DNA from 3 places in the Sporosarcina pasteurii genome. Region 3 is predicted to be linked to each of the others. Evidence: riboswitches for the same ligand, from Rfam matches in the RefSeq annotation. Region 3 holds a riboswitch; each other region holds the start of a gene.
What was found. Region 3 has a riboswitch for S-adenosylmethionine ahead of AB1H92_RS12670 (glutathione ABC transporter substrate-binding protein). Riboswitches for the same ligand answer to the same signal wherever they lie in the genome.
Positions count from the first base shown of each region.

Region 1: it holds a riboswitch for S-adenosylmethionine, as region 3 does, so the genes downstream of both, AB1H92_RS13830 (methionine biosynthesis PLP-dependent protein) here and AB1H92_RS12670 (glutathione ABC transporter substrate-binding protein) in region 3, are expected to answer to the same signal.
Region 2: it holds a riboswitch for S-adenosylmethionine, as region 3 does, so the genes downstream of both, AB1H92_RS01045 (O-acetylhomoserine aminocarboxypropyltransferase/cysteine synthase family protein) here and AB1H92_RS12670 (glutathione ABC transporter substrate-binding protein) in region 3, are expected to answer to the same signal.

Region 1 is NZ_CP160452.1:2,873,690-2,875,957, forward strand. It holds gene AB1H92_RS13820 (MATE family efflux transporter) at 1-480, opposite strand, end outside; gene AB1H92_RS13825 (methylated-DNA--[protein]-cysteine S-methyltransferase) at 484-1,005, opposite strand; SAM riboswitch class I at 1,140-1,243, shown strand; gene AB1H92_RS13830 (methionine biosynthesis PLP-dependent protein) at 1,318-2,268, shown strand, end outside.
Region 2 is NZ_CP160452.1:213,374-215,641, reverse strand. It holds gene AB1H92_RS01050 (homoserine O-acetyltransferase) at 1-136, opposite strand, end outside; gene AB1H92_RS01045 (O-acetylhomoserine aminocarboxypropyltransferase/cysteine synthase family protein) at 165-1,457, opposite strand; SAM riboswitch class I at 1,573-1,688, opposite strand; gene AB1H92_RS01040 (sulfite exporter TauE/SafE family protein) at 1,763-2,268, opposite strand, start outside.
Region 3 is NZ_CP160452.1:2,641,164-2,643,431, reverse strand. It holds gene AB1H92_RS12680 (bifunctional UDP-sugar hydrolase/5'-nucleotidase) at 1-430, shown strand, start outside; gene AB1H92_RS12675 (nucleoside deaminase) at 568-1,056, shown strand; SAM riboswitch class I at 1,190-1,299, shown strand; gene AB1H92_RS12670 (glutathione ABC transporter substrate-binding protein) at 1,455-2,268, shown strand, end outside.

The DNA of each region.
Region 1 (2,268 bases), 230 kb from region 3:
TACTGAGCGGTAGACCGTTCCAATGAAATTATAGCCAAATAAAAACAACATCCCGATGAAGTTAATTTTCAAATAAGCAGAAGCCATGGGGACCATTGTTTCGGGCGTCCCAAGCCAACTTAAAATATGTTCTGATAAGACATATCCGGCGATACCTAATGAAATTGACATCAATGTAAGCATGACGACAAAGGCATTTAAGTATCGTTTGAGTCCTTCTTCGCTTCCTTTCCCTTTTTGTTGGGATAAAATCGTCAAAGCGGCGTTGTTTAAACCGATGACAAAAGATAGGACGGTAAAAACAATTGTGCCTGAAATCGCCACAGCCCCCAGTGCATCCGCCCCGATTAAATTCCCAATCCATAAACTATCAATAAATTGATAAGAAATTTGGAGTAAATTTGTCAATATAATAGGTGCTGAAGAAATGAACAGCTGTTTAACAATATTCCCTTCCGTAAAGTCATGTTGTTTTGCCATGTCCTACTCCCCTCTTGTACCTCCCGACCGCTCTAATTCAAGCAATTGTTCTTTCATCGTCAAACCTGCACGAAAACCGCCTAGTTTACCATCTTTCGTCAACACCCGGTGACACGGAACGACGATTAAGACCGGGTTTGCACCAATGGCTCCCCCAACCGCACGAACCGCTTTTGGTTTTTGAAGGCGTTCAGCAACGTCCGTATACGAAATCGTGTCTCCATAAGGGATTGTTTGCAATACTTCCCATACACTTTGCTGAAAAGGTGTCCCATACAAATCAAGCTGACCTGTAAAAATTTGACCTTTTCCATCTATAGTAGCACGTAGTTCATTTACATAAGGCTCTATGACCTCCTGATTTTCTTCCATAAGCGCATTGCGAACACGCTTCGCCACCCAATTGGAGAGCTCTTCGAAAGGAGCATCCGGCGTTCCGATGTAACATAATCCTTTTTCTGTCGCAGCCATATACATGGACCATTCCGCAAGTTGCACCTCTAACCAATAAACCGTTTGTTTCATATGTACTCCCCCCCATTCCTATCCTCTAATTTATAATCATTTTACATGTTTAACAGAATCTCTGCTTGTTTAATTCATCAAGTCGTGATAGCATAAATATAAATCTGTATCTTCCAACAATTTAATATTTTCATTTCTTATCCAGAGAGACGGAGGGATTGGCCCGATGAAGTCTCAGCAACCAGCCAGATGGCATTGGTGCTAATTCCAAAAGGTGTGATCGCCTTGAAGATAAGAAGATTGACTTCGTGATGATTAGGAGCACTCTTCTTATAGAGTGCTCTTTTTTTATTATAGAAAGGGAGGATTATATTGAAAAACAATCAGTTAGCCACTCAACTTGTCCAATTAGGAAATCGCAGTGATGCTAAAACAGGTGCGGTGAGTGCCCCAATTTATTTATCGACAGCTTTTGAACATACGGGCATTGGAGAATCCACGGGTTATGATTATTCTCGAACGAAAAACCCTACGCGTGCCCTTTTGGAAGAAGGTATCGCCAATTTAGAAAGTGGTGATGCAGGGTTTGCCTGTAGCTCCGGTATGGCCGCCATTCAGCTCGTCCTTTCAATATTTCGTTCGGGCGATGAACTCATTGTACCTGAAGATATTTACGGCGGCACATACCGTTTACTCGATGATTACGCGGATTTTTATTCAATTCAAACGACCTATACTGATTTTGCTAGCGTTGCCCAGGTAGAAGCATGTATTACACCAAAAACAAAAGCGCTATTTATTGAAACGCCAACAAATCCACTCATGGAAACGATTGATATTCAAGCATACGCGGCACTTGCTGAAAAGTATGAGTTACTCCTTATCGTAGACAATACGTTTCTAACGCCATATTTCCAAAGACCAATTGAGCTTGGTGCTCATATTGTTTTACACAGTGCTACTAAATATATTGGCGGCCATAATGATGTACTCGCAGGACTCGTTGTTGCGAAAGGGGATGCACTTTGCCAGCAATTAGGCGAGAATCATAATACGATTGGCGCAGTTCTTTCTCCAACCGATGCCTGGCTAACGATTCGCGGACTAAAAACGCTCCACTTGAGAATGAAACAACATGATGAAAATGCGAAAGAAATTGTGGCTTATTTAAAAACAGAGCCACTCGTGAAAGATGTGTTATATGCGGGGCAAGGCGGGATGGTATCTTTTCGTCTTCAAAAAAGCGAGTGGGTCAATCCGTTTCTGCAAAATCTCAACCTCATTACTTTCGCTGAAAGTCTTGGTGGCGTTGAAAGTTTTATC
Region 2 (2,268 bases), 870 kb from region 3:
CTGTTAAAGCATGACAAGCTAGTACGATTGGGGAATTATCTTTTCGAGCCCATTCATAAGCGAGATGGACTTGGTCGAGAACAATCCCAGACTCTAACGTTAATCTCCCGATGTTTACAGTTCCCGTCTCTACCAAAGTCCTCATCTCCTGTTTTCTCATTTCCTTACTTTGCACCCACTGGCACTGCTTTTTCAATTGCTTGTGCAAGGTCAGCAATAATATCTTCTGTCGACTCTAAACCTACAGCTAGACGGATTAACTCTTCAGAAACGCCTGATTTTTTCAAATCCTCAGGACCTAACTGCTGGTGGGTTGTCGAAGCCGGGTGGATAATAAGTGACTTCGCATCTCCAACGTTTGCAACGTGAGACCAAATTTTCACATTATCAATGACTTTACGTCCCGCTTCACGTCCGCCTTTAATACCGAAGTTTACAATTGAGCCAACACCATTTTTCAAGTATTTCTTGCTCGCTTCATAGGACGGATGATCTTCCAGTCCATTGTAAGTAACCCATTCAACAGATGGATGGCTTTGTAGGTACTTTGCAATTTCAAGTGCATTCTCACAATGTTTTGGATAGCGTAAATGCAATGTTTCTAAACCTTGTAAGAAATTAAATGCATTGTCCGGGCTTAAGCAAGGTCCGAAATCACGTAATAGTTGAACACGTAACTTTGTTGCAAATGCTGCATTAGGTACATCAATACCGTAACGGAGTCCATGATATGTCTCGTCTGGCTCCGTAAATCCAGGGAACTTCCCTTTTGTCCAGTCAAACTTACCGCCATCAACTACAACACCGCCGATTGACGTACCATGGCCGCCAATCCACTTTGTTGCCGAATGAATAACAACGTCTGCGCCAAATTCAATTGGATTGCTGCCGTATGGCGTTGAAAATGTACTGTCAATGAGAAGCGGAATATCGTTGTCATGTGCAACTTCAGCAACTGCTTCAATATCTAAAACGTGCAGACTTGGATTCGCAATCGACTCTGCAAAAATAGCTTTCGTTTTGTCTGTAATTGCCTTGCGGAAGTTTTCCGGGTCTGTTGCATCAACAAATTTTACATCGATACCGTAGCGGGGCAATGTCACTGCGAATAAATTGTACGTTCCGCCATATAAATTTTCAGCTGCAAGAATCTCATCGCCAGCCTCTGCAATGTTCATAATTGCAAAAGCAATTGCTGCCATTCCGGAAGATAGTGCAACTGCAGCAGTTCCCTTTTCTAGTTGTGCAACTCGCTGTTCGAATGCATCAACTGTAGGGTTTGTAATACGTGTATAAATATTGCCAGCTTCTTTTAAGCCGAATAAGTTTTGTGCGTGTTCTGTATTTTTGAAAACAAAAGAAGTCGTGCGATGTATTGGCAATGCGCGTGATCCTGTGATTGGGTCAGGTTCTTGACCACCGTGTAATAGTAGTGTTTCAGGTTGATAGTTTGTCATGATTCATTACCTCCAGAATTTTATTGATGGAAGTGCATGGACGATGGGGGGAATTTTATGTATAAAAAAGAACCCCCTTCATAAAGAAGAGGGTTCCGCTTTCGCTTAATTCCTCCTCTCATCTCTCAGACCGTTTGCACGAATCTGTAGGAATTAGCACCTTTGCAAGTAGGTCACTTGCTGGTTGCCGGGCATCGTAGGGCCTATTCCCTCCGCCGCTCTTGATAAGAGTTAAATGATTCTGATTTCCATCTTGTTAAACAGTATAAGACTGATTAGATAGAAAAGTCAAGCGTTTTTTTAAATTAAAAATCTAACCAAATTTTAATTGCGGTAGATAATATTAATATCGCAAGAATCCATTGTAAAATCTTCGTATTCATTTTTTGGCCAACTTTCGCTCCTAATGGAGAAGCAATGATACTCGCAACGATCATAATTGCTGCCGGTACATATAAGACTTGGCCTGTTGCAACTTTTCCAATCGTTGAGCCAATCGACGAAATAAATGTGATGCCAAGTGAAGTAGCAATCGTCATACGCGTTGGAATCTTTAAAACGACCAACATTATTGGCACTAGAATAAATGCGCCTGCTGCCCCAACAATTCCCGCGCCAATCCCAACTATAAAGGCTAATGAAGAAGCTAACCATTTGTTGAATGTTATTTCGCCGTCCGGATGCTGATCAACATCCTTCTTAGGAATAAACATCATAATCGCAGCAATTGTCGCCAACACACCATATACGGAATTAATGGCTCCTTCAGAAAGGAGGTTTGAACCGTATCCTCCGATAAAACTACCAACTA
Region 3 (2,268 bases):
AGAAGTAATTACAGTTCTTCCATTTGGCAATACGTTAGCAACGATGGACCTAACTGGCGCTGAATTAAAAGAAGCATTTGAAATTAGTTTCCGAGAATACCCGCGCGAAAATGGCGGTTTCTTACATGTATCAGGTGCAAAAGTGACATTCGATTCAGGAAAAGCCTCTGGTGAGCGGGTTGTTTCCGTAGCCTATAAAAATGTAGATGGTACTTATACGGAAGTTAGTGATCATGAGACTTATACCGTAGCGACAAATGCATTTACCGCGAAAGGCGGAGACGGATACACAGTTTTTGCAAAAGCATATGAAGCAGGTAGAGTAACGGATTTAGGCCAAAGTGATTGGGAAAACTTTGCCGAACATTTAAGTGTTTTAGGAAATATTACTCCAATGATTGAAGGGCGAATTATCGATTTGGCACAATAAGACGTATGGTGGGATAGGCGTAAACCCTGTCCCATTATATTATGTATACAAACAGCACAATTTGATTATCAAAGAACTTTCAGCGGATAGAGTATAAGAAGGTCCAGTTCAAAGCATTAGTACAAGGAGGATTATTCATGATAAATGATCAAGATTTAAAGCATTTACAACGTTGCATTGAACTAGCAAAAGTTGCTCTGGAGAAAGGTGACGAGCCATTTGGTTCAGTTCTAGTGTCAGCCAGCGGGGACGTGCTTGCGGAAGACCGTAACCGTGTTGGAGGTGGTGATCACACCCAACATCCGGAATTTGCTTTGGCGCGTTGGGCAGCCGAGAATATGACGTTGGAAGAAAGAGAGAAGGCGACAGTATATACTTCGGGTGAACATTGCCCTATGTGCGCTGCAGCCCACGGTTGGGTAGGTTTGGGGCGAATTGTTTATGTCAGTTCATCCGGGCAGCTGGTACAATGGTTGAGCGAAATGGGGATCAATGTATCGGAATCGCGCGTGCGTAATCTTCCAATCCGAGATGTACTGCGTGATATTACAGTAGAGGGCCCTGTTCTAGAACTCGCGGAGCAAGTTCGCGAACTCCACCGTCAATTTTATGCAGGGAAACATTAAGCATCTAGCAACGAGAAATGAATAGATGGATTGAAGTTAATATTGACTTTATTCTACCTTTTTCTACTTGTTTTGTTTTTTAGAACATGATATAGTAAGAACACTTAGTTTTTAAATAATTAAATACTTTCAATTCTTATCAAGAGAGATGGAGGGAATGGCCCTTAGAAGTCTCAGCAACCAGCCTTTTTAGGTATGGTGCTAATTCCAATAGGTATTTTCATAATACCTGGCAGATGAGAAGATTGTCTTTACGAATGGACCCTCTTCTTGTTTGAGGGTTCTTTTTATTTTGGAAAACGGTAGAGCCTGGTATTTAGAGCATTACCATTTAGATATAATTATGCTAAAAACATAATTTATATAAAAATATAAAATATCTAGGAGGATTCAACATCATGAAGAATAGTAAGAAGTGGTTAAGTGTTTTAATATTGTCGTTCACTATGATACTAGCAGCTTGCGCGGGCGGCGGTAGTGAAGCGGAGAACGATCAGCCAGGAGACGGGAAGATAGAAAAGGACCTTGTTGTCGCTGTTCATTCTGACGCGAGTACTTTAGATCCGGCTGGCTCGAATGATGTGCCGTCACATAACATTCAACAACCAATTTTTGAAGGGCTCATTAAACGTGACAGTGAGAATAAGTTAATTCCAGGTTTGGCGAAGGAATGGAAAGTGATTGACGATTTGACTTATGAGTTTATCTTGCAAGAAGGTGTAAGCTTTCATGATGGGGAAGCGTTTAATGCGGAAGCCGTGAAAATAAATGTAGAACGCCTTCTCGATCCAGAAGTTGCTTCATCAAAATATGATTATTTTGAAATGATTTCTGAAGTAGAAGTGGTAGATGAGTATATCGTTCGCATTAAGACAGAATATCCGTTTTCACCAATTTTGGCACATCTATCCCATAGTGGGGCCGCAATCATTAGCCCGAAAGCAATTGAAGCAGATTACGAGGCAATAAAGAATGGTCAAAAACCTGGTACAGCTATTTCAGAAAATCCAGTTGGAACCGGACATTTTAAGTTTGATAGTTGGACACCTGGCGAGGAAGTAAAACTTGTGAAAAATGAGAATTATTGGGGAGAAGAAGCACTTGTCGATACAGTAACTTTCAAAATTATCCCGGAAAGCGGAACCCGTAATGCAGACTTGGAGCGTGGATTCGTTCATATCGTAGATCCTGTGCAACCGAGCGAAGTTCCTC